DNA from 2 places in the Duganella zoogloeoides genome. Region 2 is predicted to be linked to the other one. Evidence: predicted binding sites of a transcription regulator. Region 2 holds the regulator's gene; the other holds the start of a gene.
The links. Region 2 encodes FNR, which switches genes on or off when oxygen is low (the NO sensors DNR and NnrR bind a similar motif). Its sites were predicted from a motif close to TTGATNNNNATCAA; they were not measured.

Region 1: a site for FNR is predicted at 7,997-8,010, ahead of paaA (1,2-phenylacetyl-CoA epoxidase subunit PaaA). Genes of this name have one in related genera too.

What each region holds. Positions count from the first base shown of each region.
Region 1 covers NZ_CP140152.1:5,168,692-5,184,044, forward strand. The annotation lists gene paaK (phenylacetate--CoA ligase PaaK) at 1-1,227, opposite strand, end outside; gene paaI (hydroxyphenylacetyl-CoA thioesterase PaaI) at 1,244-1,693, opposite strand; gene paaH (3-hydroxyacyl-CoA dehydrogenase PaaH) at 1,686-3,263, opposite strand; gene paaG (2-(1,2-epoxy-1,2-dihydrophenyl)acetyl-CoA isomerase PaaG) at 3,265-4,071, opposite strand; gene paaE (1,2-phenylacetyl-CoA epoxidase subunit PaaE) at 4,084-5,169, opposite strand; gene paaD (1,2-phenylacetyl-CoA epoxidase subunit PaaD) at 5,174-5,776, opposite strand; gene paaC (1,2-phenylacetyl-CoA epoxidase subunit PaaC) at 5,884-6,636, opposite strand; gene paaB (1,2-phenylacetyl-CoA epoxidase subunit PaaB) at 6,646-6,930, opposite strand; gene paaA (1,2-phenylacetyl-CoA epoxidase subunit PaaA) at 6,939-7,928, opposite strand; gene paaX (phenylacetic acid degradation operon negative regulatory protein PaaX) at 8,073-9,011, shown strand; gene SR858_RS22830 (DUF2442 domain-containing protein) at 9,002-9,268, opposite strand; gene SR858_RS27790 (DUF4160 domain-containing protein) at 9,228-9,521, opposite strand; gene SR858_RS22835 (M14 family metallopeptidase) at 9,695-10,825, shown strand; gene SR858_RS22840 (hypothetical protein) at 10,930-12,267, shown strand; gene pmbA (metalloprotease PmbA) at 12,352-13,704, opposite strand; gene yjgA (ribosome biogenesis factor YjgA) at 13,799-14,398, shown strand; gene mog (molybdopterin adenylyltransferase) at 14,388-15,008, shown strand; gene SR858_RS22860 (alpha/beta hydrolase) at 15,128-15,353, shown strand, end outside.
Region 2 covers NZ_CP140152.1:6,024,128-6,039,480, forward strand. The annotation lists gene SR858_RS26425 (NHLP-related RiPP peptide) at 1-204, shown strand, start outside; gene SR858_RS26430 (putative peptide maturation dehydrogenase) at 233-1,429, opposite strand; gene fnr (fumarate/nitrate reduction transcriptional regulator Fnr) at 1,634-2,392, shown strand; gene SR858_RS26440 (FixH family protein) at 2,471-3,013, opposite strand; gene ccoG (cytochrome c oxidase accessory protein CcoG) at 3,023-4,417, opposite strand; gene ccoP (cytochrome-c oxidase, cbb3-type subunit III) at 4,414-5,376, opposite strand; gene SR858_RS26455 (cbb3-type cytochrome oxidase subunit 3) at 5,369-5,551, opposite strand; gene ccoO (cytochrome-c oxidase, cbb3-type subunit II) at 5,553-6,167, opposite strand; gene ccoN (cytochrome-c oxidase, cbb3-type subunit I) at 6,181-7,605, opposite strand; gene SR858_RS26470 (AraC family transcriptional regulator) at 7,789-8,817, shown strand; gene andAc (anthranilate 1,2-dioxygenase large subunit AndAc) at 8,894-10,162, shown strand; gene andAd (anthranilate 1,2-dioxygenase small subunit AndAd) at 10,175-10,648, shown strand; gene andAb (anthranilate 1,2-dioxygenase ferredoxin subunit AndAb) at 10,656-11,876, shown strand; gene SR858_RS26490 (amino acid permease) at 11,991-13,328, opposite strand; gene SR858_RS26495 (M20/M25/M40 family metallo-hydrolase) at 13,357-14,751, opposite strand; gene SR858_RS26500 (TonB-dependent receptor domain-containing protein) at 14,812-15,353, opposite strand, start outside.

The sequences.
Region 1 (15,353 bases), 860 kb from region 2:
GACGCCCACATTGGTCTTGATACGGATCTCTAATTCCCGGGCCAGCGCTTCGTTATCGCCGGTGAGCATATTGCCCGCCTCCGGGCGCAGCTCGGCTAGCACCTCCAGTTGGTCGAGGTGGCCGTCGCGCTTGATGATCAGCTGGTACTGGGGCGCCAGCAGCGGCATCTTGAGGATCAGTTCCTCGATCTGCGACGGGAACACGTTGACGCCGCGGATAATCAGCATGTCGTCCGAGCGGCCGGTGATCTTGCCGATGCGGCGCATCGCGCGTGAAGTAGGTGGCAGCAGCCGCGTGAGGTCGCGCGTGCGGTAGCGGATGATCGGCAGCGCCTCCTTGGTCAGCGAGGTGAATACCAGCTCGCCCTCCTCGCCGTCTGGCAGCACCTCGCCGGTATCGGGGTCGATGATCTCCGGGTAAAAATGGTCTTCCCAGATCACCGGGCCATCCTTGCTCTCGATGCATTCGCTGGCCACGCCGGGGCCCATCACTTCGGACAAGCCGTAAATATCCACCGCGTCGATGCCGGCGCGCTGCTCGATTTCGCGGCGCATGGCGTCGGTCCACGGTTCGGCGCCGAAAATACCGACCTTGAGCGAACTGGCGGCGGGATCGAGTCCCTGGCGCTGGTATTCCTCGATGATGTTGAGCATGTACGACGGCGTGACCATGATGATGGACGGCTTGAAGTCTTCGATCAGCTGCACCTGGCGCTCGGTCTGGCCGCCGGACATCGGCACCACCGTGCAGCCAAGCCGCTCGGCGCCGTAGTGGGCTCCGAGGCCGCCGGTAAACAGGCCGTAGCCGTACGAGATATGCACCATGTCGCCGCGCCGCCCGCCCGCCGCGCGGATCGAGCGCGCCACCACGCTGGCCCAGGTGTCGATGTCGTTTTGGGTGTAGCCGACCACGGTGGGCTTGCCGGTGGTGCCGCTCGACGCATGCACACGCACCACCTGCTCGCGCGGTACGGCAAACATGCCGAACGGGTAGTTCTCGCGCAGTTCCTTCTTGCCGGTGAAAGGAAACTTTGAAAGGTCGGCCAAGGACTTCAGGTCGGCGGGATGGACGCCGGCCGCGTCGAACGCCTTGCGATAGTGCGGCACGTTGTCGTACGCGTGCTGCAGCGTCGATTGCATGCGCTGCAGCTGCAGCGCTTGCAGCTCGTCGCGGCTGGCGCGCTCGATCGGTTCCAGGTCCGATGGTTCGGGTATGCGTTGTACCATGTCTCCTCCTGTTTTTTTATTCGGTTGCCAGGACGTGGCCGCCCACGCGCAGCGATTTGCCGCGAAACAAGGCGACCGTGCGCCCTTCCTGGTTGACCACGGTGACGTCATAGACGCCGCTCTTGCCGGCCAGCGCCTGTTCGCGCGCGGTGGCAGTAAGCACGTCGCCCTGCCGCCCCGGCGCCAGGTAATCGATGGTGCACGCCGCACCCACGGTATTGAGGTTGTAGCTGTTGCAGGCAAAGGCGAACGCGCTGTCAGCCAACGTAAAGATAAAACCGCCGTGGCAGCTGCCGTGGCCATTGAGCATGTCGGCGCGTATGGTCATCGACATGGTGGCGCAGCCGGCACCGACGCCATCGAGACTGATGCCCAGCCCCTGCGAGGCGGGATCGCGCGCATACATGGCGTTAGCGACTTTTTCGGCCAGGGCCTGCGGAACGAGGTCGGTCAGTGTCTCATGCATGGATGGTGGCTCCTGCGGCGTGCTTGCGCCGCAGCAGCGGCGACACACGATAACGGTCTTCGCCATAGCTGGCGGCCAGGTTGTTCAATACGGCGACCACGTGGTCCACGCCGATGGCATCGGCCCAGGCCAGCGGCCCGCGTGGATAATTGACGCCCTTCTGCATGGCGACATCGGCGCCATCGGCACTGCACACGCCCTGGTTGACGGCATCGGCCGCCTCGTTGGCCAGCATGGCGACGGTGCGCATGACGGACATGCCCGGCACGTCGTCGAGCCGGGTAACGGTGAAGCCGGCCGCTTGCAGCAGGCCCACCACCGCCTGGTACGCCTCCGGTGCGCACTGGTCGGCGCAGGCGATGGCGATGCGGGCGGCGCTGGCGTAGTCGAACGCCAGGTCCACGAGCACCGTGTCCGGATGCTGGTTGACGGCGGCGCGCTGCGTGGCGCTGCGGCCATCGGTCAGATAGACGGCGGCGCCGTTGCAGTGGAAGGCTGGCGCGTCGTCCACGCTCTTTTCCACCTTGCGGTGGGCCACCTCGATGCCGGCGGTACGCAGGCGCTGCGCCAGCGCGTCGGTCACGGCGCCGCCGTGCGGATGCATGGCGGCGGCAAGGGCGCCCGCATCCCGGGTGTAGCTGACAAACGCGGGCACCGGCTGCGGCGCCTCTTGCTGCGCAGGCTCGTTGACGGCGCCATCGCCATAGCGGTAGCAGCCGCGCCCCGCCTTGCGGCCCAGGAAGCCGGCGTTGACCAGTTCCTGCTGCAAGACCGACGGCGTGAAGCGCGGATCGTTGAAGTACGCCTCGAACACCGACTGCGTGACGGCGAAATTGACGTCGTGGCCGATCAGGTCCATCAGCTCGAAAGGCCCCATGCGGAAACCGCCCGCGTCGCGCAGCACGGCATCGATGGTGGCCGCGTCGGCGGCGCCTTCGGCCATCAGGCGCCAGCCTTCGGCATAGTACGGCCGCGCCACCCGGTTGACGATGAAGCCGGGGGTGGAGCGCGCGTGGACCGGGTGCTTGCCCCAGGCGGCAGCAGTATCGTGCACGGTCTGTGCGATACCACTGTCAGTTGCCAGCCCGCTGATCACTTCCACCAGCGCCATCAGCGGCACCGGGTTGAAGAAGTGCATGCCCACCAGCCGGCCAGGTGCGCGCAATTTGGCGCCGATGGCCGTGACCGAGATCGACGAGGTATTGGTGGCCAGGATGCAGCCATCGTCCACCAGGCTTTCCAGCTGCGCGAACAGGGCGCGCTTGGCGTCGAGGTTTTCAACGATGGCTTCCACCACCAGGCCTGGTTTGGCGGCGGCGATGTCGTCGAGCGTGAGCGCCGGTTGCAACCGGGCCAGCGACGCGGCAGCGTCCACGGGGCTCATGCGCTGCCTGGCCACCAGTTTATTCAGGGCCAGCGCGATATCGGACATGGCCTTGGCCACCGGTTCCGGACGGCTGTCGTACAGCTTGACGGTGTAGCCGGCGACGGCCGCCACCTGGGCGATGCCGGCGCCCATGGCGCCGCTGCCAATGACGGCCACCACCCGGTCTTGAGACAGTGCGGTCATGTCATTTCCCCGTAAATTGCGGCGCGCGCTTTTCCATGAAGGCTGCCACGCCCTCGCGGTAATCGCTGGTTCGTCCCAGCTCGCTCATCATGGCGCATTCGAGCGTGAGTTGCTGCTGCAAGGTGTTGTGGGCACTGGCGTGGATGGCCTGCTTGGTGAATGCCAGCCCCTGGGTGGGTGCGCTGGCAAAGTGGCGCGCCAGCTTGTCGGTCTCGGCGGCCAGGTCGGCATCGGGTACGGCTTTCCAGATCAGGCCCCACTGCTCGGCCTTGTCGGCAGTGAGCTTTTCGCCCAGCATGGCCAGGCCCATGGCGCGCGCAGTGCCGACCAGGCGCGGCAAAAAATACGTGCCGCCGGTGTCGGGGATCAGGCCCAGCTTGCAGAACACTTCCACGAACGACGCGGAACTGGCAGCGAGCACGATGTCGCATGCCAGCGCCAGGTTGGCGCCGGCGCCGGCGGCCACGCCGTTGACGGCGCAGATCACCGGCATCGGCAAGGCGCGCAGCGCCAGCACCAGCGGCGCATAGTTCTTCTCGACCGAGTCGCCCAGGTCCACCGGCCGCGTGCCCGGCGCATTCGAGACGGCGCGGTCGGACAGATCCTGGCCGGCGCAGAAGCCGCGCCCGGCGCCGGTGAGCACCAGCACCCGCACGCTCTTGTCGGCGCCGACGCGGCGCAGGGCGTCGCGCACTTCCTCGTGCATGGCCTGGGTGAAGCTGTTGAGTTTATCGGGGCGGTTCAGGGTGAGCGTGGCAACGCCGGCGTCGATCCCGAACAGGATGTTTTGATAATTTTTGGCGTTCATCGTGTCTCCTGGTTATTCGGCCTGGTCGAAGTCGATCACCACCTTGCCGGTGATGGGGAAGCTCTGGCAGCTGAGCACAAAGCCGCGCGCCACTTCGTAGTCTTCCAGCGCGTAGTTGATGTCCATGTCCACCTGGCCTTCGACCAGCTTGCAGCGGCACGTGGAGCACACGCCGCCCTTGCACGAGTAGCGCATGTCGATGCCGGCGCGCAGGCCGGCGTCGAGCAGCGACTCCTGGTCCTGCGCCATGGTGAAGCTGGTCGCGCTGCCGTCCATGATCACCGTCACTTCCGTGTGCTGGTGCGCGCTGTCCGGTGTGGCGGCGTGGGTCCGTGCTTTTCTCGGGCCGTTGGCGCCGGTGGCGGCAAACAGTTCGACCTTGATCGCGTCCTTCGGCATGCCTGCTGCCTGCAATGCGGCGGACACGCCCAGCATCATGTCTTCCGGTCCGCAGATAAAGGCGACATCGACGTCATCGACGCGGGCCCAGTAGCGCAGGAACTCGGCGCACTTGTCCTGCGTGATGCGGCCGTTGAACAGGTCGATGTCCTGCTGCTCGCGGCTCATCACGTAGGCGATGCGCAGGCGGTCCAGGTAAATATCCTTGAGGTCGGCCAGTTCCTCGCGGAAGATCACCGACGAACTGGCGCGGTTGCCATAGAAGAGCGTGAAGCGGCTGTGCGGCTCGAACGCCAGCGTGGTCTTGATGATCGACAGGATCGGCGTGATGCCGCTGCCGGCGGCAAAGGCCAGGTAGTGCTTGCGGTTGGCGGCGTCGAGCGGCACGTTGAAGTGGCCGGACGGCGGCATCACGTCGAGCACGGCGCCCGGCTGCAGGTGATCCACGGCCCAGGACGAAAACAGCCCGCCTTGGGTGCGCTTGATGGCCACGCGCAGCGCATCGTCCTGCACGGCCGAGCAGATCGAGTACGACCGGCGCACGTCTTCACCGTCGATCTGCGCGCGCAGGGTCAGGTGCTGGCCTTGCTGATAGGCGTAGCTGGCGCGCAGCTCCGGGGGCACGGCAAAGGTGACGGCAATGGTGTCGCGCGTTTCGTGGCGCACCTGGGACACGGTCAGTGGATGGAATTGGCTCATGGTTTCAGTGACACTTGAAGTAGTCGAACGGTTCGCGGCAGTCCAGGCATTTATAGAGCGCCTTGCAGGGTGTGGAGCCGAACTGGCTGGTGACTTCGGTGTGGGTCGAGCCGCAGTGGGGACAGGCGATCGCCGGTTTGGGGACGGCGTGCATTCCCCGGCGCGAGACTGCCGCGGCGGCGGTTACTGCCGTAACAACGGCGGCGCCCCCGCGCAGGCGGCTGATGTCGATCACCTGCGCCTGTTCGGCCGGCGGTGCGATGCCATAGTTGCGCAGCTTTTCCTTGCCGGTGTCCGTCATCCAGTCCGTGGTCCAGGCAGGCGTGAGCTGCGTGTGCAGCACCACGTCCATCACGCTGTGTGCATGCAGGGCATCGGTAATCGCCGCGCCGATCACCTGCATGGCGGGGCAGCCGCTGTAGGTAGGTGTGATCGTGATATGGCAGGCGCCGTCGTCGGCCACGCGCACGGCGCGCACGATGCCCAGGTCGATGATGCTGATGGCGGGGATTTCGGGGTCGGGGATTTCTGCAAGCCAGCTGGTTACAAGCGCTTCATCGACGCTGTCACCCGCCGCTCCGTCATCCTCGCGAACGCGGGGATCCAAGCTGAACGTCCCATCAAGCGGTCCATGGATCCCCGCATGCGCGAGGATGACGGATTCAGGGTTGGCAGGGGAAGGAAATGGTTTGGGTACGCTCATGTCGCCCTCCTTTACCACTGCGCATTAGGATACGCGCGCTGCAGGAACTGCATCTCGGCCAGGATATAGCCCAGGTGCTCGGTATGGCGCCCCTGCTTGCCGCCGCTCTGCATCCAGGCGTCCTTGGGTGGCATCGCCAGCGTGGCTTCGGCAAAAATCTCCGCCACGTGCGCCAGCCATTGCGTGCGCAACGCGTCCGCCGGTGGTGCGATGCCGGCATCGACCATGGCGTGATCGACCGCGTCATACGTAAACACCTCGCCGCTGTACATCCACAGCGCGTCGGCGGCGGCCTGGGTTTTGGCGTGGCTGATGGCGGTGCCGTCGCCCATGCGCACCACCAGGTCGCCGCTGCGGCGCAGGTGGTACGTGACTTCCTTCAGCGATTTTTCGGCGATGGCGGCAATGCGGGCGTCGCTGCTGTGCGTGAGGCCCGCGATCAGGAAGTAGTGCCAGGTGTCGAAATAAAACTGCCGCATCATGGTATCGGCGTAGTTGCCGTTCGGTTGCTCGAGCAGCAGGCAGTTCTTGAAGTCGTGGGCGTCGCGGTGGTAGGCCAGGCGGTCTTCGTCGCGGCCCGCGCCTTCCAGTTCGGCCGCGTACTCGTACCACAGGCGGGTTTGGCCCAGCAGGTCGAGCGCCACGTTGGACAGCGCCATGTCTTCTTCCAGCGCCGGGCCCTTGCCGCACAGGCGGCACAGCTGCTGGCTCAGGATCAGGGCGTTGTCGCCCAGGCGCAGCAGGTAGTTGACTTTCGGATCCATGGCCGCTCCTTACAAATTCTTCACTTCTTCCGGCATCGGGAAGAAGGTGGGGTGGCGATAGACCTTGCTGTTGGCCGGCTCGAACAGGGCGCCCTTGTCGGACGGGCTGCTGGCGACGATGTCGGCCGCGCGCACCACCCAGATGCTCACGCCCTCGTTGCGGCGGGTATAGACGTCGCGCGCATTGTTGACCGCCATTTCGGCGTCGGGTGCGTGCAGGCTGCCCACGTGCTTGTGCGCCAGGCCGTGCTGGCTGCGGATGAACACTTCCCACAGCGGCCATTCTTTGCTCAATTGAGTGCTCATGCGACCTCCTTGATTGCTGCGTGTTTGTCGGCGTGCGCCACCAGCGCCTCGCGGAACCAGGCGCCCTCCTCCCAGGCATCGACCCGCGTGCGCAGGCGCTCGCGGTTGCACGGGCCATTACCTTTCAAGACATTCTGGAATTCGGTCCAATCGATGGCGCCGAATTCGTAGTGGCCCGTCTCGGCGTTGAAGTGCAGGTCGGGGTCGGGGACGGTCAGGCCCAGGAACTCGGCCTGCGGCACGGTCTGATCGACCATGCGCTGGCGCAGTTCGTCGTTGGAAAACAGCTTGATGCGCCATTGCGCCGACTGCGCGCTGTTGACCGATTCGGCGTCGGACGGGCCGAACATCATCAGCGACGGCCACCACCAGCGGTTCAGCGCATCCTGCGCCATGGCCTTTTGCTCGGGCGTGCCGCGCGCCAGCGACAGCATGATGTCGTAGCCCTGGCGCGCATGGAATGACTCTTCCTTGCACACGCGGACCATGGCGCGCGCATATGGTCCGTACGAGCAGCGGCACAGCGGAATCTGGTTGATGATGGCCGAACCATCGACCAGCCAGCCGATGGCGCCCATGTCGGCCCACGACAAGGTGGGGTAGTTGAAGATGCTCGAATACTTGGCTTTGCCGCTGTGCAAGGCAGCCAGCAGTTCGTCGCGGGTCACGCCCAGGGTCTCGGCGGCGCTGTACAAATACAGGCCGTGGCCGGCTTCGTCCTGGATCTTGGCCAGCAGGATCGATTTGCGCTTGAGCGTGGGGGCGCGCGTGACCCAGTTGCCTTCCGGTAGCTGACCGACGATTTCCGAATGGGCGTGCTGGGAGATCTGGCGGATCAGGGTTTTGCGGTAGGCGTCGGGCATCCAGTCCTTGGCCTCGATGCGCACGCCGGCGTCGATGCGGGCCTGGAAGGCGCGCTCGTCGTCGGCCATGTCGGCGGTGGTGCGGACCGTGCTCAGGCCGGTCTCTACTTGTTGGGCGTACATATCGTCTCCTCCTCTGTACTGGCTTGAAATCATAATACGATACACAATTCGTTTTAGCTACCGTTTTTTTGAGTCATATCAAAATTCCGCATTCAATACCCTTAAAATGCGTTTCACCCGGTAAACTGCTGTTTTCAGACATTGTTGGCCGATATGCACTGCTCCGACTGGATCACCGACTTCCTTGCCCACGACCCGCCGCGCTCGAAATCGCTGGTGGTGACCATCTTCGGCGACGCCATCGTGCCGCACGGCGGCATGGTGTGGCTGGGCAGCCTGATCGAGTTGCTGGCGCCGTTCGGCGTCAATGACAGGCTGCTGCGTACGGCCGTGTTCCGGCTGGCGCAGGAGGGCTGGCTCGGCGCCCGGCGCGACGGCCGCCGCAGCGCCTACGCAATCACGCCCGACGCCATGGCGCGTTTTTCCCACGCCTACCGCCGTATCTACGCCGAGCCGCACGCGCACTGGGACGGCAGCTGGACCCTGGTCATCAGCGGCGAAGGCGCGCTGACGCCGGCCGAACGCACGGCCGTGCGCAAGGAACTGTTGTGGGAGGGCTACAGCGTGATCGCGCCCGGCATCCTGGGCCATCCGGCTGCCGAACCGGCCGCGCTGGCAGAGGTGCTGGCGCGCCTGGGCGTGGCCGGCAAGCTGTTCGTGGTGCGCGCGGCCACCGTGCCCGGTGTGGGCGCGCGGTCGCTGGGCCACCTGGTAGCGACCGGCTGGGACGTGCGCGAAGTGGCGGCCGGCTACGAACAATTCCTGGCACGCTTTGCACCGCTCGCAGAAGGGCTCGACGGCGGCGTGGCCGACCGGCTGACGCCGGAGCAGGCGTTCGTGATCCGTACCCTGCTGATCCACGCCTATCGCCGCGTGCAGTTGCACGACCCGCAACTGCCGGCCGAACTGCTGCCCGCGCCCTGGCCCGGCACCCAGGCTTACGCCCTGGCGCGCCAGCTATACCTGGCCGTGCACACGGCCGCCGAACAGCACATCGACAGCGTGCTGCGCCGCGAAGACCCGGAGGCGCCGGCTGCGGAGACGGCGTTTTATGCGCGGTTCGGAGGGTTGCGTCAGGGGTGAGCGGCTATCAGAGGAAACGCGGAAGGATCACGAATCGAGGCAAGCGACAGGTCGATGTCGAGTGCGGGCCAGTACAGATGCTCAGGCGCAGGCCGCTCCACCGCGCGCACCAATTCGGCGGGCTGGTCGGCGAACCATGGAAAATCCGCGTAACTGAGCCAAAGTGACTCCGTGCCGAGGTCGAGCCGCAATCCCGACTCGTCAATTTCAACCACCTCAACGCCCAGGCTGGGTGGAAAACCATTTTTGCCAGACATTGCGCATCTCCCCTTGGTGAAGTTCAACAAACTGTTGCGCCGCTCGTAACTGTCGCGCTGACAGGCCTTTGTTTGAGGCTAACTCGACTACAGGCTCCAACCAAAACTTGGCCTCGCCATCAGGGTGAGACACATGAACATGCATTCTGGTTTCCTCCCGCGAAAAGAAAAAATAGCGAAAGCTACCGTCCCGAAATAATGTAGGCGTCATGGCAATCATACTCCCGTGATCCAACGCGGTGGCGCCGATCATGATGTCCTGAGCGGCGGCAATCAACCACCTTAGCGAGCTTCATCTAGACAGAGCTTGCGCCAGCGCAAACGTACTTGTCGGCATAGTTGAGATACGCCAAAACGCCACCACACTGTATGATGTCGCCACTGCGCCACAAGCGCTCGACACTGAATTCAACGGGACTATCCACCATGCCTATCAAAATCAGCCAGCAGTTCGACGCCGGCGCCATCGACGTCATTTCCGCCGACAACCCGGCCGCGATCGACCTGCACATCCGCAAGGACTCGCACGCCGACATTACCCAGTGGTTCTACTTCCGCGTGCAAGGCGGCGCATCGACCCCGCTGGCGCTGCGTTTCCTCAACGCCGGCAAGACCGCCTACCCCGATGGCTGGAAAGACTACCAGGCCGTGGCCAGCTACGACCGCGACAACTGGTTCCGCGTGCCGACGTCGTTTGACGGCGAAGTGATGACGATTAACCACACGCCCGAATACGACAGCGTCTATTACGCCTATTTCGAGCCGTACTCGTGGGAACGTCACCTGGCGCTGCTGGACAACGCGCAACTGTCGCCGCTGGTCAAACAGATCGACCTGGGCAGCACCATCGACGGCCGAGACCTGAACATGCTGGTCATCGGCGATCCGGAAGCCGAACAAAAAGTGTGGGTGATCGCACGCCAGCATCCGGGCGAGACGATGGCTGAATGGTTCGTGGAAGGCATGGTCGAAGCGCTGCTCGATCCGGCCAACCCGTTCGGCCGCAATTGCCTGAAGGAAGCCGTGTTCTACGTGGTGCCGAACATGAATCCGGACGGCTCGGTACGCGGCAACCTGCGCACCAACGCTGCCGGCGCCAACCTCAACCGCGAGTGGCTGAACCCGACCATGGAGCGCAGCCCGGAAGTATTCCTGGTGAAAAACAAGATGCTGGAAATTGGTTGCGACCTGTTCCTCGACATCCATGGCGACGAAGGCCTGCCATACGTATTCGTGGCGGGCAGCGAGTCGCTGCCGACCTGGACCCCGGACCAGGCCGAAGGCCAGCAATACTTCATCGACAACTTCCTGATCGCCAGCCCGGACTTCCAGGACGAGTATGGCTACGGCGAAACCCCGTACACCGACGAAACGCTGACCATGGGCTCGCCCCACATCACGCACCAGTTCGGTTGCCTGTCGCTGACGGTGGAACTGCCGTTCAAGGACAACGCCAACGATCCGGACGCCGACACCGGCTGGAACGGCGCCCGCAGCGCCGAGCTGGGCAAAGCTGTGCTGCAACCGGTACTGCAAACGCTGGTCGCGCAGCAGTAACGCTTTGCTTGTCCTGGCGCTGCGCCAGGACAAGGCGGACGCCGTCCGCAAAAATACACTGGCCTCCAGCAGGCGCCACCCGGCGCCCTTCCCGGAGGTTCAGCATGAACATTCTGTTATCTGCGCGCCGCACGGCTGCCGCCTTGTACTGCCTGACATTGCTGGCGGCCTGCAGCACGCCATATAGCCCGCCACAGATCCTCGACGCCGATACCCGCTTCCCCGGCCTGGTGGATCTGCCCGCGCAGACCGAAAGCCGCACTACAGATATCCTGCTGGTCAACGGCATCTGCACCCACGATTTCCGCTGGGCGCAGCAGGTGGTGGCGCAGCTCGCGCAGGCAATCGACCGCGCCACCCTGTCCACGGCACGCTCCGCCATTGCTGACGCCGGCGGCATCGAGATCGTGCCGTCCACGGTCGAAACGCCTGCCGGCCGCCTGCGCTTCAACGCCCTGATCTGGTCGCCCCTGACCACGCCGCTCAAGCGCCAGCTGTGCTACGACCAGACCGGCAAGTCGGCCATCTGCACCGGTACGCCACCGTATCCGCATCAACGTGCGCTCCTGAACGCCCGCCTGAAAGACACCCTGATCGACGATTGCCTGCCCGACGCGCTGATCTACCAGGGCGTGGCGCGCGATGCGATCCAGCTGCACATGCGCGACGCCATCCTGCACGTGCTGGCCGGCGATGACACGGCCGACAATGTACCGCTGGTGGTGATCGCACACAGCATGGGCAGCAAAATCATGTTCGACACGCTGCTGCGCATGACGCTGGAAGCGCCCGCATCGCGCGCCGCCACCACGGCCCGACACACCATGGAGCGAATGCGGATACTGGTGATGGCGGCGAACCAGATTCCGCTGCTGTCGCTGGCCGATCAGCCGCTGGACGGTGCGGTCGGAGCTACCGGCATTGGAGCTGGCGCTTCTGTCGCTGTCGCTGCCGATGCTGGTGCTGGTGCTGGTGCTGGTGCCGGTGCCGGTGCTGGGGCTGGTGCTGGGGCTGGTGCTGGTGCCGGTGCTGGGGCTGGGGCTGGAGCTGGAGCTGGAGCTGGAGCTGGGACTGGGGCTGGGGCTGGAACCGCTGCCGATGCCGGCGGCATTGCCGTACCAGCCCCGGGCGCAGCACCGGCGGCGCCCGACAGCCTGCAACTGCTGCTTCGTCAGCGCGGCAGCAGCGACCAGCGCCGAGTTCCGGCGCTGCTGACACTGGTCGCATTCAGCGATCCCAGCGATGTGCTGTCATACGCTCTGCCACCGGAGCGCTACGCCAGCGAGAGCGTCAAGGTGTTCAACATCCTGGTATCGAACGCGCCGACCTGGCTGGGATTGCTGGAGCGGCCGGACCGCGCCCACCTGGATTACCTGAAAAATCCGGACGTGGGCCGGCTGGTGGCCTGCGGCGTACCGGCCAGCGCCTTGTGCAAGCGATAAATGATCGCCCCCCTGGCTGCCCCGCCAGCAGTACTCATGCAGTACTGATGCAGTACCACAGGGGCCGGCCCTGGCCGTGCAGGTTCAGGCGCCGCCTACCACCATTTTCTCGATCAGGATCGAGCCGGTCTGCTTGGTGCCACGCATCATGGTGTCGGCGCCAACCGCGACGATTTGCGCCAGCATGTCTTTCATGTTGCCGGCGATCGTGATCTCCTCGACCGGATACTGGATCACGCCGTTATCCACCCAGAAGCCCGACGCGCCGCGCGAATAATCGCCGGTGACATAGTTGGTGCCCTGCCCCATCAATTCAGTGACCAGCAGGCCGGTACCGAGCTTGCGCAGCATGGCGGTAAAGTCGTCGCCGGGCGCCGTCAGCGACGACGACAGTGTGAGGTTGTGCGAGCCGCCCGCGTTGCCGGTGGTTTGCATGCCCAGCTTGCGCGCCGAATACGTGGACAGGAAATAGCCCTGCACCACGCCATTTTTGACGACATCGCGCGCACGGGTTTTCACGCCTTCGTCGTCGAACGGGGCCGAGCCCACCGCGCCGATCACGTGCGGGTCTTCATGGATGTGCACGTGCGCCGGCAGCACCTGCTGGCCCAGGGAATCGACAAAGAACGTCGATTTTCGATACAGCGCCCCGCCCGACGTGGCCTGCACATAGGCGCCCAGCAGGCCGATGGCCAGCGGCGCTTCGAACAGCACCGGGCAGGTGCGCGTGGTGAGGCTGCGGGCATTGAGTTTGGCCAGCGCGCGCTCGGCGGCGTACCGGCCGATCGCCTCGGGCGAGGCCATGCGCGATGCATCGCGCACGGATACATACCAGTCGTCGCGCTGCATGCCGGCGCCGCGTCCGGCAATCGCCGCCATCGATACCGTGTGGCGCGAATACGGATACCCGCCGATGAAGCCGCGCGAGTTGGCCGAAACGAAATGCGACTGCTGCACGTGCACGCCCGCGCCTTCGCTATTGGTCACGCGTGCATCGACGTCGAATGCGGCCGCTTCGGCGCGCTTGGCCAGTTCCACGGCGCCGGCTGTGTCGATTGCCCACGGATAGAACAGTTGCAGGTCGGGCGGCGCCATTTCCAGCAATTCCGCCTCGGGCAGGCCGCCGCAATCGTCATCGGCGGTGAAGCGGGCGATGTTGTAGGCCGCTTCCACCGTGGCTTTCAGGGCGGCGGTGGAAAAATCGGACGTGCTGGCATTGCCCCGTCGCTGGCCGATGTGGACCGTCACACCCATGCCCTTGTCGCGGTTTTGCTCGATGGTTTCGATCTTGTTCTTGCGTACTGATACCGACAGGCCGCTGCCCTCGCTGAAATCGACCTCGCAATCGGTGCCGCCCTGCGCTTTTGCGTAGCCCAGCACGTCGCGTGCGAGCTGTTGCAACTGATCTTGCGTGTGGCTGAAATGGGGATCGGACATGGGCGGTTTTCGTCGGTAAGGTACTAAACCGGGTATCATAGCAGTCGTTCACAGTTTACAGGGACGGCTGCGCGCCGGACCGAAAGTTAATAATATGGTAAATCCAAACCGCGGCGCCGTCGGCTTCAGCTCGACCGAATTCGAACAGGAATACGAGCGCCCTTCCAAATCCGAGATGAAACGCCAGGTCGATGCCCTGCAAAAGCTGGGCGAAGCGCTGGTGGCCGAGCCGCGCGACCGCGTCAAGCGCGTGCCGATGCCCGAGGACGTGCGCGACGCCATCCTCGAGTGCCAGACCATCACCAACCACGAAGGCCGCCGCCGCCAGATGCAGTTCGTCGGTAAAAAGATGCGCACCCTGGACGAAGCGGAAATCGCCGCCATCCAGCAAACCATCGACGGCTGGAAAGGCGCCTCGAAATCCGATACCGCCGCCATGCACGCGCTGGAACGCCGCCGTGACAAGCTGCTGGCCGACGACAAGGCGCTCACCGTGCTGCTGTCCGAAAACCCGGAACTCGATGTGCAGCACCTGCGCACCCTGATTCGCAACGCCCGCAAGGAGCAGGCCGAGAACAAGCCGCCGAAGGCCTACCGCGAAATCTTCCAGATCCTCAAGCAGGTCGAGGCCAAGAAGAAGAAAGACGCCGCCGCCGAAGCCGACGACGCCGACAGCGAAGAAGATGACGAGTAACGTGGAACCCGTATTGGTGATCGGCGTGGTGTCGGTCTCGGACCGCGCCAGCGGCGGCGTGTACCAGGACCAGGGCATTCCCGCCCTGCAGGACTGGCTGGCCCGCACCATCACCACGCCCTATCGCGTGGAAACGCGCCTGATCGCCGACGAGCGCGCGCAGATCGAAGCCACGCTGGTCGAACTGGTCGATACCGCGCGCTGCCACCTGGTACTGACCACCGGCGGCACCGGCCCGGCGCGGCGCGATGTCACGCCCGAAGCGACCATCGCCGTGGGCACCAAGGAAATGCCGGGCTTCGGCGAGCAGATGCGCCAGATCAGCCTGCACTTCGTGCCGACCGCCATCCTCTCGCGCCAGACCGCCGTCATCCGCGAAACGCCAGACCACGCCGCCCTGGTCATGAACCTGCCGGGCCAGCCCAAGGCGATTGCCGAAACGCTGGGCGGCCTGAAAGACGCCGACGGCAACACCGTCGCCGGCGGCATCTTTGCTGCCGTGCCGTACTGCATCGACCTGATCGGCGGGCCGTACATGGAAACCGATCCCGCCGTGTGCAAGGCGTTCCGGCCAAAGTCGGCGCTGCGCCCTGCTGCGCCGGCCGCGTGACGCACACCGCCCCCGCGCGGCGGCGGCGCCGTCTGCTGGCGGGCGCGGCGCTGCTGGCGCCGTTGCTGCCCCTGATACCTGTTTTGCCCGCCCCTGCAATCGCTAAACCGAGGAAACCTATGAGCCTGCTGCAAACCATCGAAAAAGAAACCGGCGCCAATCCCACCGTCGCCATTATCTGGATGCATGGCCTGGGCGCCGATGCCAACGACTTCGTGCCGATGCTGCAGGAACTGGACCTGCGCGGCCTGCCGCCGATCCGCTTCATCTTCCCCAATGCGGACACCATGCCGGTCACCGTCAACGGCGGCTACGTGATGCGCTCGTGGTACGACATCGTCGCCA
Region 2 (15,353 bases):
GACCGCATGCAAAGCGACCCGGTACGCGCCCTGAGCGCACTCGGCATCGAACTCGATCCGGCCAAGGTGCCGGCCGTGCGCAGCCTGCCGTCCAAGCAGGTGAGCGCCGCCGACCATGCCACGTTCGAAAGCAAGGAAGCCGGCGAACGGACCATGGTGCTGTTCATGCTCTCGGGCGTGTCGGCATCGCGCCTGGCCACCTGATCGCCTGATCACTTGACCGGCTAACCGGCTATCCGGCCACCTGGCCGAGGCCGGTTTCGCCGTAGCGCAGTTCCACCATCTCGCGCGCGCCGGTCGCAGCCACGCCGCAGCCGCACACGGCAATCACCGCGTGGCGCAGATGGTCCAGCCCCAGCATGGTTTCGATATCGATGTCGTTGATGGCGGCGGTGATAAACGCCGGCAAGCCCGCTTCCGACGCCAGCAGATAAAACGTCTGCGACAGGTGGCCGGCATCGAGCGACATCGCGCGGTACGCCTTCTGGTGGTTGCGGTATTTCCAGAACGAGCGCTCCACCCGTCCCACCATTACCACCTGCATCGCCGCGCCGGCCAGCCAGTACTGGTCCGCCACCATTTGCAGCGCCAGCGCCGCCGCTTCGTCCTGCGTGGTTGCGCGCAGCGGCACCAGCGTGTTGTCGAGCGGATGGTAGTGGTACAAGCCCGGCGCCAGGCCGTCCACCCGTTGCACCAGCACGAACGCTTCGACCGGATGCAGGCCGCCGCCCGACGGGCTGGTCTTTTTCAGGACGTTGGCGTGCGGGCCGATGTGGCGCAGTTCCTGGGCGCCGAACGTGCGTTGCAGCAGGCGCGCCGCCACCGCCAGCGGCAGGCTGGCGCTGGTATCGTAGTTGCGGCCCGTGTAGCGGCGCAGCAGTACCTCGTCGAGCATGCCGGCGGGCGCCGGCAGCGGCACCGCCGCGCCGATGCTGGCCACCTGCTGCACCGGCGGCGGCGGATTGCCGTGGCGTTCGAGCAGTTCCTCGAAGCTGGGCGCCTCCATGCCGGTGTCGCTGCGCACGTCGTGCCAGCGCGAGAACGTGTGCGCCAGCGCCGCCAGCGGCCGCCAGTGCAGCGTGCGCAAGGTGTCGTCGCGCTCGCGCAGGGCGTCCTGCGCGGTGGCCTGCTCTGGCTGCTGGCCCCGGGCCTCGGCCAGCAGCAGGCCGTGCGCGAGCAGCCGGTCCACGACCGCCGCGCCATGGCGTTCGGCGACCTCATCGCGCGCGGTCCAGACCGATGAACCGACTGCGGCCAGTGCCGCCAGGTCGGCCGCATCGACCTCGATCTCGCGGTCCAGGTGCGGCGCCAGCGCCAGCCAGCGGGTGCTGGCCGCCAGGGTGCTGGTGCCGGCAAACAGCGCGGCCCAGTCGATGTCCAGTTCTTCGCGGGGTTCGAGGTACAACACGGCGCAGCGGCGTAGATTCATGGTCTTTATCTCTCCTGCTCAAGTTGAGAAATCGGCAATAACGAAGACCAGTCTAGCGCATCCTTCGCCAGCGGGAAAGTGGCGGCGGACGGAATTTTCAGCGGCCATTACTTGTACAATGAAAGTAAAAAGCGCGTTGCAATACCTGATGGTGGCAGTGCGGCATCGCACCATTCTGGCGCATGATGGTCTACACTAGCGGACATGATCAAAGACCTGCCATCGCTGGTGCTGCCCGGCGCCACAATCGACATCCTCAAAGCCAGCTGCGCCACGTGCAGCATGCACCAGCTGTGTTTGCCCATGGGACTGGGCAACGAAGACATGGACCGGCTCGACCAGATCATCGGCCGCCGTCGCAAGGTCGCGCGCGGCAATACCTTGTTCCGCATTGGCGATTCGTTCCAGAACCTGTACGCGATCCGCCTCGGCCACTTCAAGACCTACCAGGTCAACCGCGAAGGCGCGGAGCAGATCACCGGCTTCCAGATGGCCGGCGAGCTGCTCGGCATGGACGCCATCAGCACCGACCTGCACCATTGCACGGCGGTGGCGCTGGAAGACAGCGAGGTGTGCGAAATTCCGTTCGCCACCTTGCAGCAACTGCTGGCCGAAATGCCGACCCTGCTGCGCCACTTCCACCGCATGATGAGCCAGGAAATCACGCGCGAGCAAAGCGTGATGCTCTTGCTCGGCAATATGCAGGCCACCCAGCGCTTCGCCGCCTTCCTGGTCAACCTGTCGTCGCGCTACGAAGCGCGCGGCTACTCGCCCAACGCCTTCCAGCTGCGCATGTCGCGCGAAGAGATCGGCAACTACCTGGGCCTGACCATCGAAAGCATCAGCCGCCTGCTGTCGAAGTTCAAGAAAGAAGGACTGGTCCGGGTGAGCAACCGCGAAATCGAACTGCTCAAGCCGCTGACACTCAAGGCGATTACGGCCGGTACCGAAACCTGCGGTTAATGCGGCTAATTGGATGCCCGCCTGCGCGGGCATGACGGAGTAAAAGTTAACGGTATGAACGCATAACCATCCGGGCCGTCATTGCGCACCGGCGATAGACGCCGCCGGCGCCACATCCGCTACCAACGTCACACCGCGCTCCTTCGGCCACGTCCACGCGCCGGCCAGGCGCCAGTCGCGTTTTTCGCCTTCCACCAGCACCACCCAGCGGCTGCGTTCGAGCATGGCCAGTGGCAGTTCGAAGCGGCCGGCCGCATCGGGTTGCACGGTCGCTTCGATATCCTTGTCGGGCAAGGTCGCGTGCGCGAGGCGCAGCCGCAGCCGCTCGGTGATGCCGTCGCCGCTGGCGCGCTGCACCTGGCCCGTCAGCGCGCCGCGATTGGCGTCGTACCCGATCGTCATCGACAGGCCCATGGCGCTGGCCACGCGGTCGCGGCTCAGGTCCTGGTTGATGGCCTTGCCCTGCTTGTAGTAGTCGCCGACCACCACCGGGTCGGGCGTCGAAAACGCCAGCCAGGCGGTAAACACGCTGCCGGCCACCACGATGGCCGGGCCCAGCATCAGGAACCACGGCCAGCGCTGCTTGTACCACGGTGTGACCGTGCTGTGTAAATGGTGCATGGTGATCTCCTAGCGCGGCACGATGAAGACCGCAGTTTCTTTCACATGCAGCGCCGGATCATCCACCGATGTCAGCGCCACTTCGATCTTGTTCGAGCCCTTGTGTGCGGCGCCGTGCGCGGTGCGCAGGCGGATCGGCACGCCGCGCGTTTCGGTCGCCTCCAACTGCACGGTAGCGGGCGTGACCAGGGCCAGCGTGTCGATGCCGGACACGCTGATGCGATACGTGTGGGCGCGCTCGGTCGTGTTCATGATCTGCAGCCGATAGACGTTTTCGATCATGCCGTCTTCGACCTCGCGACCCATGGCGCCACGGTCGCGGATCACGTCCATTTTCAGTGGCACGCGCAGGTACAGGGCGGCGCCGGCGCCGGCCACGATCAGGCACAGCACGGCGGTGTAGATGCGCACCCGGGGACGCCAGGTGCGGCGGCGGATTTCGCTGGGCGTTAAATGCTCGTCGAGCGCGCGCTCGGTGGCGTAGCGGATCAGGCCGCGCGGCGCATCGATCTTGTCCATCACGCCGTTGCAGGCATCCACGCACGCGGCGCAGCCGATGCACTCGTATTGCAGGCCGTTGCGAATGTCGATGCCGGTGGGGCACACCTGCACGCACATCGAGCAGTCGATGCAGGCGCCGCCGGTGTTGGCTGTTTGCTTGTGGCGTGGAACCAGTGGACCACGCGGTTCGCCGCGCCTGGCATCGTAGGTGATGATCAGGGTGTCGCGGTCGAACATCGAGCTCTGGAAGCGGGCGTACGGGCACATGTACTTGCACACCTGCTCGCGCATCCAGCCGGCATTGCCGTAGGTGGCAAAGGCGTAGAACAGCACCCAGAACCATTCCCACGGGCCGAAGTCGAAGGTCTGCACCTCGACCATCAGCTCGCGGATCGGCGTGAAGTAGCCAACAAAGGTAAAGCCGGTCCACAGGGCCACCGCGCCCCAGGCCAGGTGCTTGGCGGTTTTTTTACCGAGCTTGCCGGCGGACCAGGGCTGGCGGTCGAGCAGCATGCGCGCGCTGCGCTTGCCTTCGATGCGGCGTTCGATCCACAGGAAAATTTCGGTATAAACAGTTTGCGGGCAGGTGAAGCCGCACCAGACGCGCCCGGCCACGGCGGTGGCCAGGAACAGCAAATACGCGCTGATGATCAGCAGTACCGCCAGGTAAATGAAATCCTGAGGCCACAAGACCATGCCGAAGATGTAGAACTTGCGCGTGGTCAGGTCGAACAGCAAGGCCTGGCGGTCGTTCCAGAGCAGCCACGGGGTGCCGTAAAACGCCAGCTGCGTCAGCCACACGAACAGCCAGCGCAGGCGGGCGTAGCGGCCCGAGGTTTCGCGCGGGTAGATTTCCTCGCGCGCCGCATACATCTTGATGACTTGTGTCTCGGGGGCACTCATTTTGCTGGTTCCGGTTCCGGATTGGCAGCCGGCGCTGGCGCCGGCTGCGTCACATCATTGGACAAGCTCCAGATGTAGGCAGCCAGCACGTGCACCTTGGCGTCGCCGAGGAAGTCGCCAAACGCCGGCATGGTGGCAGCGCGGCCGTTGCGGATGGTTTCCATGATGGTGTCGGCGCTGCCGCCGAACAGCCAGACCTTGTCGGTCAGGTTCGGTGCGCCGAGCGCGGCGTTGCCCTTGGCGTCGGCGCCGTGGCAGGCCATGCAGGCGCCGAATTTCGCTTTGCCGAACACCGCCTTGATCGGATCGGATGTCGAACCGGACAGGCTCAGCACGTAATGGGCGACGTTCTCGATATCCTTCTCGCTGCCCACGGCCGCGCCCATCGGCGGCATCACGCCGGTACGCCCGTGCAGGATGGTCTGCTTGATGATCTCGGGCGTGCCGCCGAACAGCCAGTCCTTGTCGGCCAAGTTTGGAAAGCCCTTGTTGCCGCGCGCGTCGGACCCGTGGCACTGGGCGCAATAGGTGAGGAACAGCCGCTCGCCGATGGCGCGCGCCTTCGGATCGGCCGCCACCGCTTTCAAATCCTGCTGCTGGTACTGGGCGAACAGCGGACCATATTCCGCCTCGGCCTGTTTCAGTTCGGTCTGGTAGTTGCCGGTGGAGCTCCAGCCCAGCTTGCCTGCATAACTGCCCAGGCCCGGGTACAGCACCAGGTACACCAGCGCGAAGACGATGGTGATGTAGAACAGCCACATCCACCAGCGCGGCATCGGCGTGTTCAGCTCGGTCAAATCCTGGTCCCAGATGTGGCCGGTCGTATCGACATTGATGTCGCTGCGCTTGCCCACCCGCGCCTTCGATTGCGCCCACAGCAGGATGCCGCAACCGATGATGCCGAGCAGAGTGATGGCGGCGATGTAGTAATCCCAGAAGCCGCTGGTAAAGTCAGCCATGATGCACCTCGCGCTCGCTTTTCAGCGGCTCGTCGGCAAACGGGGCAAGTGCTGCCTGGGTAAAATCGGTTTCCTTGTGGTGGATATACGCCCACCACACGATGCCGATGAACGTGACAAACGACACCACCGTCATCACGCTGCTGGCCTGGTCAAACAGGTTCTCGATAGCCATGTCAGTTCCTTGCTTTGATTAACGTGCCCAGGCCTTGCAGATAGGCGATCAGGGCGTCTTCCTCGGTCTTGTCCTTCAGTTCTTCCGGCGCGGCGGCGATCTCGGCATCGGTGTACGGGTCGCCCAGGCGCTGCAGCGCGCGCAGCTTCGGCACCACGTCCTGCGGCACCAGTTTGGTCTTGGCCAGCCACGGGTAGTTGGGCATATTCGATTCCGGCACCACGTCGCGCGGGTTGGCCAGGTGGGTGCGGTGCCATTCGTCGCTGTAGCGGCCGCCTACGCGCGCCAGATCGGGGCCGGTGCGCTTGGAGCCCCACTGGAACGGCCGGTCATAGACGAACTCGCCGGCAACGGAATAGTGGCCGTAGCGCTCGGTCTCGGCGCGCAGCGGCCGCACCATCTGCGAGTGGCAGTTGTAGCAGCCTTCGCGTACATAGATGTCGCGGCCGGTCAGCCGCAGCGGGCTGTACGGTTTAAGGCCGGCCACCGGTTCGGTGGTGGACTTCTGGAAGAACAGCGGCACGATTTCCACGGCGCCGCCTACGCTGATCACCAGGGTGACCAGGGCGATCAGCAGCCAGGGATTTTTTTCGATCCATTCATGTGAGAATTTCATGGGCACTCCGGGTTCAATGGGCCGCAGCCAGGGCAGGGATGGGGGCGATGACGGTGGCGCGGCGGCGCAAGGTCATCCAGGTGTTGTAGCCCATCACGCACATGCCGCTGAAATACATGAAGCCGCCCAGCACCCGTACCGCATAGTACGGATACGTGGCCTTCACGCCTTCGACAAAGGTGTAGGTGAGGGTGCCGTCGGGGTTGACCGCGCGCCACATCAGGCCCTGCATCACGCCGGCGATCCACATCGCGGCGATGTACAGCACCACGCCGATGGTGGCCACCCAGAAGTGCAGGTCGATCAGCTTGACGCTGTACATTTTCTGTTCGCCCACCAGGCGCGGAATCAGGTAATAGATCGAGCCCATGGTGATGAAGCCGACCCAGCCGAGCGCGCCGCCGTGCACGTGGGCCACGGTCCAGTCGGTGTAGTGGGAGAGGGCGTTGATGGTCTTGATCGACATCATCGGGCCCTCGAAGGTGGCGATGCCGTAGAACGACAGCGAGACGATCATGAATTTCAGGATCGGGTCGGTGCGCAGCTTGTGCCAGGCGCCCGATAACGTCATCATGCCGTTGATCATGCCGCCCCACGACGGCGCCAGCAGCACCAGCGAGAACACCATGCCCACCGACTGGGTCCAGTCGGGCAGCGCCGTGTAGTGCAGGTGGTGCGGGCCGGCCCACATGTACGTGAAGATCAGCGCCCAGAAGTGGACGATCGACAGCCGGTACGAGTACACGGGGCGTTCGGCCTGCTTGGGGATGAAGTAATACACCATGCCCAGGTAGCCGGCGGTGAGGATGAAGCCCACCGCGTTATGGCCGTACCACCACTGGATCATGGCGTCCTGCACGCCGGTGTAGGCGGAATAGGACTTGGTCAGGCTGGCCGGCATGCTGGCGCCCTGCACCACGTGCAGGATGGTCACGGCCAGGATGTAGGCGCCGAAGAACCAGTTGGCCACATAGATGTGCTTGACCTTGCGGGTGATGAGCGTGCCGAAGAACACGACCGCGTAGGCGATCCACACCAGCGCGATCAGGATCGTGATCGGCCATTCGAGTTCGGCGTATTCCTTGCCGCGCGTATAACCCATCGGCAGCGTGACCACTGCCAGCAGGATCACGGCCTGCCAGCCCCAGAACGTAAATGATGCCAGCTTGTCGGAAAACAGCCGTACCTGGCAGGTGCGCTGCACCACGTAGTACGACGTGGCGAACAGGCCGCAGATGCCGAATGCGAAAATCACCGCGTTGGTATGCAGTGGGCGCAGGCGGCCATAGGTCAGCCATGGAATGTCGAGGTTCAGCGCCGGCCATGCCAGTTGGGCGGCGATGATCACCCCCACCAGCATGCCGACGATGCCCCAGATCACGGTGGCGATCGCGAACTGCTTCACGACCTTGTAGTTGTAATTCGATGCTAGCTCCACACAAGCTCTCCCCGGGTAATGTCAAGTTGATAGCCCGAAGGGTAAGCGTCTGAAACTCAAAAATCCTTGATGTGAATCAAAATTGCCCGGATGAATTAAGTACAGTGGCGAGCGCGTCACACCGCGCTGGGCATGAATATTGCAAACAATTGGCGGCCCCTATTGCCGATCACTGGATGCACCATGCACACGCTCGTCGAATCGCTGAACTTGTCCAAACTGTACCAAGGCTGCGTGTTTCACTCCGATGAGAAGGTGGCCACGCACCAGCATGTGGCAAGCGCGCTGGCCGACCACGACCTGCAATGGCGGCGCGGCACCGTCAATACCGCGCTTTACCAGGCGCGCATCAACCGCCTGCAGATGATGGCGCTGCGCTACGGCGCCGAGGTGGAGGTGACGCCGCGCCCGTTCGAGGATTTCGCGCTGGTGCACACGTCGCTCAAGGGCTGTACCGAGTTCGACTGCGATGGTCACCGGGTGGCCGTACCGCAGGGACGCACCGCGATCATTGCACCGAAAAAGCACATCCGCATGGTGTGGGGCGAGGGTTCCGAGCAGCTGATCGTCAAGCTGCCGCACGCGCTGCTGCGCGAGATGCAGGGACAGGCGACGCGCGGCGCCGGTGCCCCGGGCGCGCTGCGCGGCCTGGCGCCGGGCCTGCTGCTGGCGCCAGCCCTCGGGCAGCACTGGGAAATGATGTTGCATTCGCTGCTCAGCATCCTGGCGCTGCCGGCCACCGAATCCGGCCACACGGCGTGGATCGATCACTACGAGCGCAACGTGGCGCTGTTCCTGCTGGCGCAGCAGGGGCAGGGCGCGCCGAAGGTGGCTGCCGATGCGCAGGCGGCGGCAGCGGGCCAGGGCTTGACCGACGGCAGCGCCGGCAAGCGGCTCGATGCGCTCGAGCGCTATATGCGCAGCAAGCTGTGTGCACCGGTGGCGCTGGCCGACCTGGCGCTGGCAGCGGGCATGAGCGTGCGCAGCCTCAATCAGCTGTGCCAGCGCCACCATGGCGTCTCGCCGATGGAGCTGCTGCGCAATATGCGGCTCGACGCCGCCCACGCCCATTTGCAGATGCATGCCGAAGCCGGCGTGGCCGACACCGCGCTCGCATTCGGCTTCGGCCACGCGGGCCGGTTTGCCGCGTACTACCGCGCGCGCCATGGCCATTTGCCACGTAGCCAGAAACGGATGGCGCCTGCTTCATGATTGCCAGATCCGGCTAGCAGCGCAGGGGCCTCTTCCCTAGACTCGATTCATCGAGTCCACCACACGGAGAGGTCCCATGTCCCATCTAGACGAAGCAGCTGCCGCACCGGCCACGGTGCATCCCCTGGTGCAGTTCCCGCGCACCGACGGTTCGCGCACGCCGTATAAAGTGTTCAGTTCGCAGGAAGTATACGAGCGCGAACAGGAAAAGATTTTTCGCGGTCCGGTCTGGAATTTCCTGGCGCTGGAAGCGGAAATCGAGAAGCCAGGCGATTTCAAATCGACGTTTGTCGGCGACACCCCGGTGGTGGTCACCCGCACCGACGACGGCAGCCTGGCCGCGTGGGTCAACAAATGTTCGCACCGGGGCGCCACCGTGTGCCGCGAGCAGCGCGGCAACGCCAGTTCGCACAGCTGCGCCTACCACCAGTGGAGTTTCGACCAGCGCGGCAACCTGCTCGGTGTACCGTTCCGCCGCGGCCAGAATGGCATGGCCGGCATGCCCAAGGATTTCGATCCGAAGTGCCACGGCCTGCGCCAGCTGCGCGTGGACAGCTACAAGGGCCTGGTCTTTGCCACCTTCAGCGAGACGGTGGAACCGCTGGTCGATTACCTGGGCGCCGAGATGACGCCGTGGCTCGACCGCATTTTTCATAAGCCGATCGTGTACCTCGGCTGCACCCGCCAGTACTCGAAATCGAACTGGAAGCTGTACCTGGAAAACGTCAAGGATCCGTACCACGCCAGCCTGCTGCACCTGTTCCACACGACCTTTAATATCTTCCGGGTGGGCATGAAGGCGCGGTCGATTGCCGACAAGCGCCACGGCCTGCACAGCATCATCACCGCCACCAAGAACCAGGAAGAAACCTCGGACGCCTACAAGCAGCAGGCGATCCGCTCGTTCGACGAAGGTTTTCAACTGGAAGACCCGTCGGTGCTGGGCCAGATCCAGGAATTCGAAGAGAACACCACCAACCACATCCAGCCGATCTTCCCGCAACTGGTGGTGCAGCAGATCCACAACACCCTGGTGGCGCGCCAGCTGCTGACCAAGGGCCCGGACAATTTCGAGCTGATTTTCCACTTCTTCGGCTACGCCGACGACACGCCCGAACTGCGCGCGCTGCGCATCAAGCAGGCCAACCTGGTGGGGCCGGCCGGCTATATCTCGATGGAAGACACGGAAGCGACGGAAATGGTCCAGCGCGGCACCCGGCGCGACCCGGATGCGTGCTCGGTGATCGAAATGTCGAAGGACAAGCCCGACCAGGAAGACACGCTGATCACCGAAAGCCTGATCCGCAAGTTCTGGCAGGGCTACCAGAAGCTGATGGCGTTTTAAGGAGGAATGAACATGGAACAAATGATCTTGTGGTTCGAGTTGCACCAGTTGCAGCAACAATACATCAGCGCGCTCGACAACGACCGCCTCGAGCAGTGGGCCGACTTCTTCACCGAAGAGTGTGTCTATGAAATCGTCCCGCGCGAAAACGAAGACGCCGGCCTGCCGATCGGCATCATCTACTGCGACAGCAAGCGCATGCTGCGCGACCGCGTACTGTCGCTGCGCCACGCCAATATCTACGAGGTGCACAGCTACCGCCACATGACGTCGGGCATGCAGATCCGCGTGATCGATGCCGACACCGTGGAAACCGAATCGAGCTACGTGGTGGTGCAAACCTTGCAGGACGGCGAATCGTTCGTGTACCAGGCCGGCCGCTACCTGGACGTGGTGGTGCGCACGCCGGACGGCTGGCGCTACAAAGCCAAGCGCGTGATCTACGACACCTCGCGCGTGGCCACCCTGCTGGCCACGCCGATCTGAGGCCGCCATGACGACCTGGATCGATCTCGGCGCGGCCGACGAATTTTGCGAAGACACGCCGGTGGCGAAACAGGCCGGCGGCCAGCCGCTGGCCGTGTTCCGTCTCGGCGACGACGTGTACGCGCTGCGCGACAAGTGCAGCCACGGCAATGCGCGGCTGTCCGATGGCTACGTGGAAGACGGCTGCGTCGAATGCCCGCTGCACCAGGGACTGATCGACATCCGCAGCGGCGCCGCCCGCTCGGCGCCGATTACCACAGCGGTGCGCAGCTTCCCGGTGCGGGTGGTGGCGGGCAGGGTGGAGGTCGATGTGGCCGAGCCGGCTGGTGCCGATGCCGGTGCTGCCTGCAGTAGCGCGACAGAGTTTGCTGGCGCTGGTGCCAGTACTGGTGCGGCCGCTGCTGCCGTTGGCGCCCCGGCTGCGGCCGGCGGCTGTGGCGGTGCGTATTCGGGCGCGGCTCCCGCTGCATCACCGGCAGCACCCGCAGCGCTGCTACCGGAAAGCCGCACGTTCTCGGTACGCATCGCCAGCATCGAAAAAGCCGGCGCCGATGTCGCCATACTGCGCCTGCACCAGGACAGCGGCGCGCCGCTGGACTACCTGCCCGGGCAGTACCTCGACGTGCTGCTCGATGGCGGCGTGCGCCGCAGCTATTCGATGGCAAGCATGGGCGGCGGCGACACGCTGGAACTGCACATCCGCCACCTGCCGGGTGGGCATTTTACCGATCACGTCTTCGGCGCACTACAGGCAGGCGAACGGCTGGCGCTGGAAGGCCCTGCCGGCGATTTTTATCTGCGCAGTGGCGAGGCGCCGGTGATCCTGCTGGCCAGCGGCACCGGCTTCGCACCGGTCAAAGCCATCATGCAGCAGGCGATCGCGCAAGGTAATTCGCGCAAAGTAAAGTTGTACTGGGGCGGCAGAAAGGCAGCGGACCTGTACCAGCACACGCTGTGCCTGCAATGGGCGGCCGAACTCTCATGGTTCGAGTACATCCCGGTGATTTCGGAACCGGCCGAAAGTGATTGGCAAGGCCGCACCGGCTTCGTCCACCAGGCGGTGCTCGACGACCATGCCGACCTGGCCCTACACCAGGTCTATGCCTGCGGCGCCCCGCCCATGGTAGCCGCCGCCCGCACCAGCTTCAGCCTTGAACGCAGCCTGCCGGCAACGCAATTCTTTGCCGACGCCTTCCTCTCGCTGGCCGACCTCCCGGCCAAGCGCTAAAACAACTTCGGGGTCAGTGCCGACATTCGGACACAAACTCGACCGTAGCAGCTACTACAGTTGAGCTCGTGTCTAAATGTCGGCACTGACCCCGAAGCTTACTGACCCCGAAGCTTATTTCTGTTTGATCTTGTAGCAAATCGCCAGCACCGCCACCCACGCCGGCATCATGTACACCGCGATCCGCGTATCGGGCGTCAGGTACATGATCACCACGATGCCGGCCATGAAGGCCAGGCACAGGTAGTTGGTCCACGGCTGGCCCCAGCTGCGGAAGCTGGTCCGTTCGCCGGCAGCCGCCTTGCTCTTGCTGAACTTCAAATGCGTGATGCTGATCATGGCCCAGTTGATCATCAAGGCCGCCACCACCAGCATCATCAACATGCCGAACGCCTTGCCCGGCATGACGTAGTTGACCACCACGCACAAGGCGGTGGCGGCCGCCGAGACGCCCAGCGCGTGCACCGGAATCCCGCGATTATTCACATGCGCCAGCGTCTTCGGCGCATGGCCTTGCAGCGCCAGACCGAGCAGCATGCGGCTGTTGCTGTACACGCAGCTGTTGTACACCGACAGCGCGGCCGTCAGCACCACCACGTTCAGGGCCGAGGCCACCCAGCCGTTGTCGAGCGCCTGGAAGATCAGCACGAACGGGCTGCCGCCTTGCTGGACGTCGCTCCACGGGTACAGCGACAACAGCACCGCCAGCGCGCCCACGTAAAAAATCAGGATGCGATAGACGACCTGGTTGGTGGCCTTGGGAATGGTCTTTTCCGGCGACTCCGCTTCGGCCGCCGTGATACCGACCAGTTCCAGCCCGCCGAACGAAAACATGATGATCGCCATCGCCATCACCATGCCGCCCACGCCGTGCGGGAAGAAGCCGCCCAGCGCCCACAGGTTGGTGATGCTGGCCTGCGGACCGCCGCTGCCGCTGATCAGCAGGTAGCCGCCGAAGCCGATCATGCCGATGATGGCCGCGACCTTGATGATGGCGAACCAGAACTCCATCTCGCCGAACAGTTTGACGTGCAGCAGGTTGACCGCGTTAATCAGCAGGAAGAAGCCCAGCGCCGACGCCCACATCGGCACGCCCGGCCACCAGTACTGCACGTAGATGCCGACGGCAGTCAGCTCGGCCATGCTGACCAGCACGTACAGGATCCAGTAATTCCAGCCCGAGGCGAAACCGGCAAACGAGCCCCAGTAGCGGTTGGCGAAGTGGCTGAAGGATCCGGCCACCGGCTGGTCCACTACCATTTCGCTCAGCTGGCGCATGATGAAGAAGGCCATGATGCCGGCGATCGCGTAGCCGAGGATCACCGACGGGCCAGCCAGCTTGATGGTCTGGGCCACGCCGAGGAACAAGCCGGTGCCGACGGCGCCGCCCAGCGCGATCAGCTGGATGTGGCGGTTGCTCAAGCCGCGCTTGAGCGTGTTGTCATTTTTCATGAGAATTTTGATGGGTTGACAGGGCGGTTCAACGCGTCAGACGCTTGACCAGCTGGTACAGAAATTCACGTCCATCATACAGTTCCTTCACGCCGATGCGCTCGTTTAAACCATGGGCATTGACGGTGGCCGGATCGACAAACAAGCCGGACACGCCATACATCGGTATGCCCACCGCGCGGAACAGCCGGCTGTCGGTCGTCGATACGCCCATGGTCGGCACCACCGGCACGCCGGGCCACATTTGCGCGGTCAGCGCTTCCACCGCTGCCATCACGTCCGGACGCAACGGCGACGATGGCGCCTGCTCGCTCTCGGCGCGCACCGTCACCTTGACCTTGTCGCCGCCCAGGGCTTTCAATTGCGCCTCGACAAACGCGAATTGTTCGTCGGGCAGCAGGCGGCAGTTGACGATGGCCTTGGCGCTTTGCGCCAGCGCGTTCGGCGCGTGGCCGGCGTTGACCATGGTGGCCACGCACGTGGTGCGCAGCAGGCCCACCAGGTTTGGATCCTGCGACAGCCGCGCGAACACGGCCGCATCCTGCGTGCCCTGCGCTACCGCGCGCATGTCGGCGGCCACGGCACCCTGCTGCAACGGCGCGCTGCGCTCGAAGTACATGCGCGCCGCGTCGTTCAGGCGCACCGGGAACTGGTACTGTTGCAGCCGGCCCAGTGCAGCGGTCAAGTCGTAGATCACGTTGTCCGGGGTAGGACGGGCGCTGTGGCCGCCGGGACCGCTGGTCTCGAACTCGGCCTGCACAAAGCTTTTTTCACCGATCTGCAAGATCTGCACGAACGGCTTGCCGTTTTTCAGCTCGCCCCGGCCGCCTTCGTTGATGCCGAACTCGGCGTCCACCAGGTCGCGCCGGTTTTCCAGCAGCCAGCGCCCGCCATTGCTGGGCACGCCACCGCGTTCTTCGTCGCCGGTCAGCGCCACGATGATGTCGCGCTCGGGTTTGAAGCCTTCGGTCTTCAGCTGCGCCAGGATGGAAATGAACGCGGCTGCCATGGCTTTGTCATCGACCGCACCCCGGGCCGTGAAGTAACCGTCTTTTTCCTGCAGGATGAACGGGTCGGTGGTCCAGTCGCTGCGTTTGGCTTCCACCACGTCGATGTGCGCCAGCAGCAGCAACGGTTTCTTCTTGCCCGTGCCCTTGAAACGCGCCACCAGGTTGCCCTTGCGCTCGAACGGGGCGATCACTTGCACGTCGTCGGCGTTGAAGCCGGCCGCCAGCAGCCGCTCGCGCATCGCCTGTGCTGCCTTGGTGGTATCGCCTGCGGAGTGGGTGGTGTTGATTTCCACCAGTTGCTGGTAGATGGCGCGGAAGGTTTGCTGTTGCGCGGTGAGGGAGGCGGGAGCTGCTTGGGCGGCGGTGGCCAGCAGGCCGGCCAGCAGCAAGCTGGCGACGAGTTTTTTCTTCATCAATGATTCCTGTACGCTGACATGACAAAGCGCGTCCCCGGGGGACGCGCACTGGTGCGATTAAAACTTGGCGCGCAGGCCGAGGCTGAAGCTGCGGCCCAGTACGTCATAGTAGACGCCATTGGCCGGCAGCGGCGGCGCCCGGTCGAACACATTGTTGACGGCCACGAACACCTCGGGCGAACCTTTGCCGCCGAGCTCATAGCTGCCGCGCCAGTTGAAGTAGGTTACCGACGGCACGATGTTGTTGTCGATGCTGTTGGCCAGCGTGGCGGCGTAGTTGGCATCGTCCGGGCCGATCATGGCGTTGTTGTAGTGGCCCCGGCTGATGTAGCGCAGCTGGCCGGTGGTGGACAGCGGGCCCAGCTTATAGGTGGCGCTGACGTTCCACGACCATTCCGGGATGCCGCCGGTCACGCCGGTCTGGCCGGCGCGGTTGACGCCGTTGGGCGTGGCCGGGGTCACGTCGCCCGACGACCACAGCTCGAACACCTTGGTGCCCTGCACCGCGACGTTGACGGTGCCGTTCAGCTTGTCGCTGAGGTCGCGCAATGGCTGGGCATACGCCAGTTGCAGATCGACACCGTGGGTGCGCAGCTCGC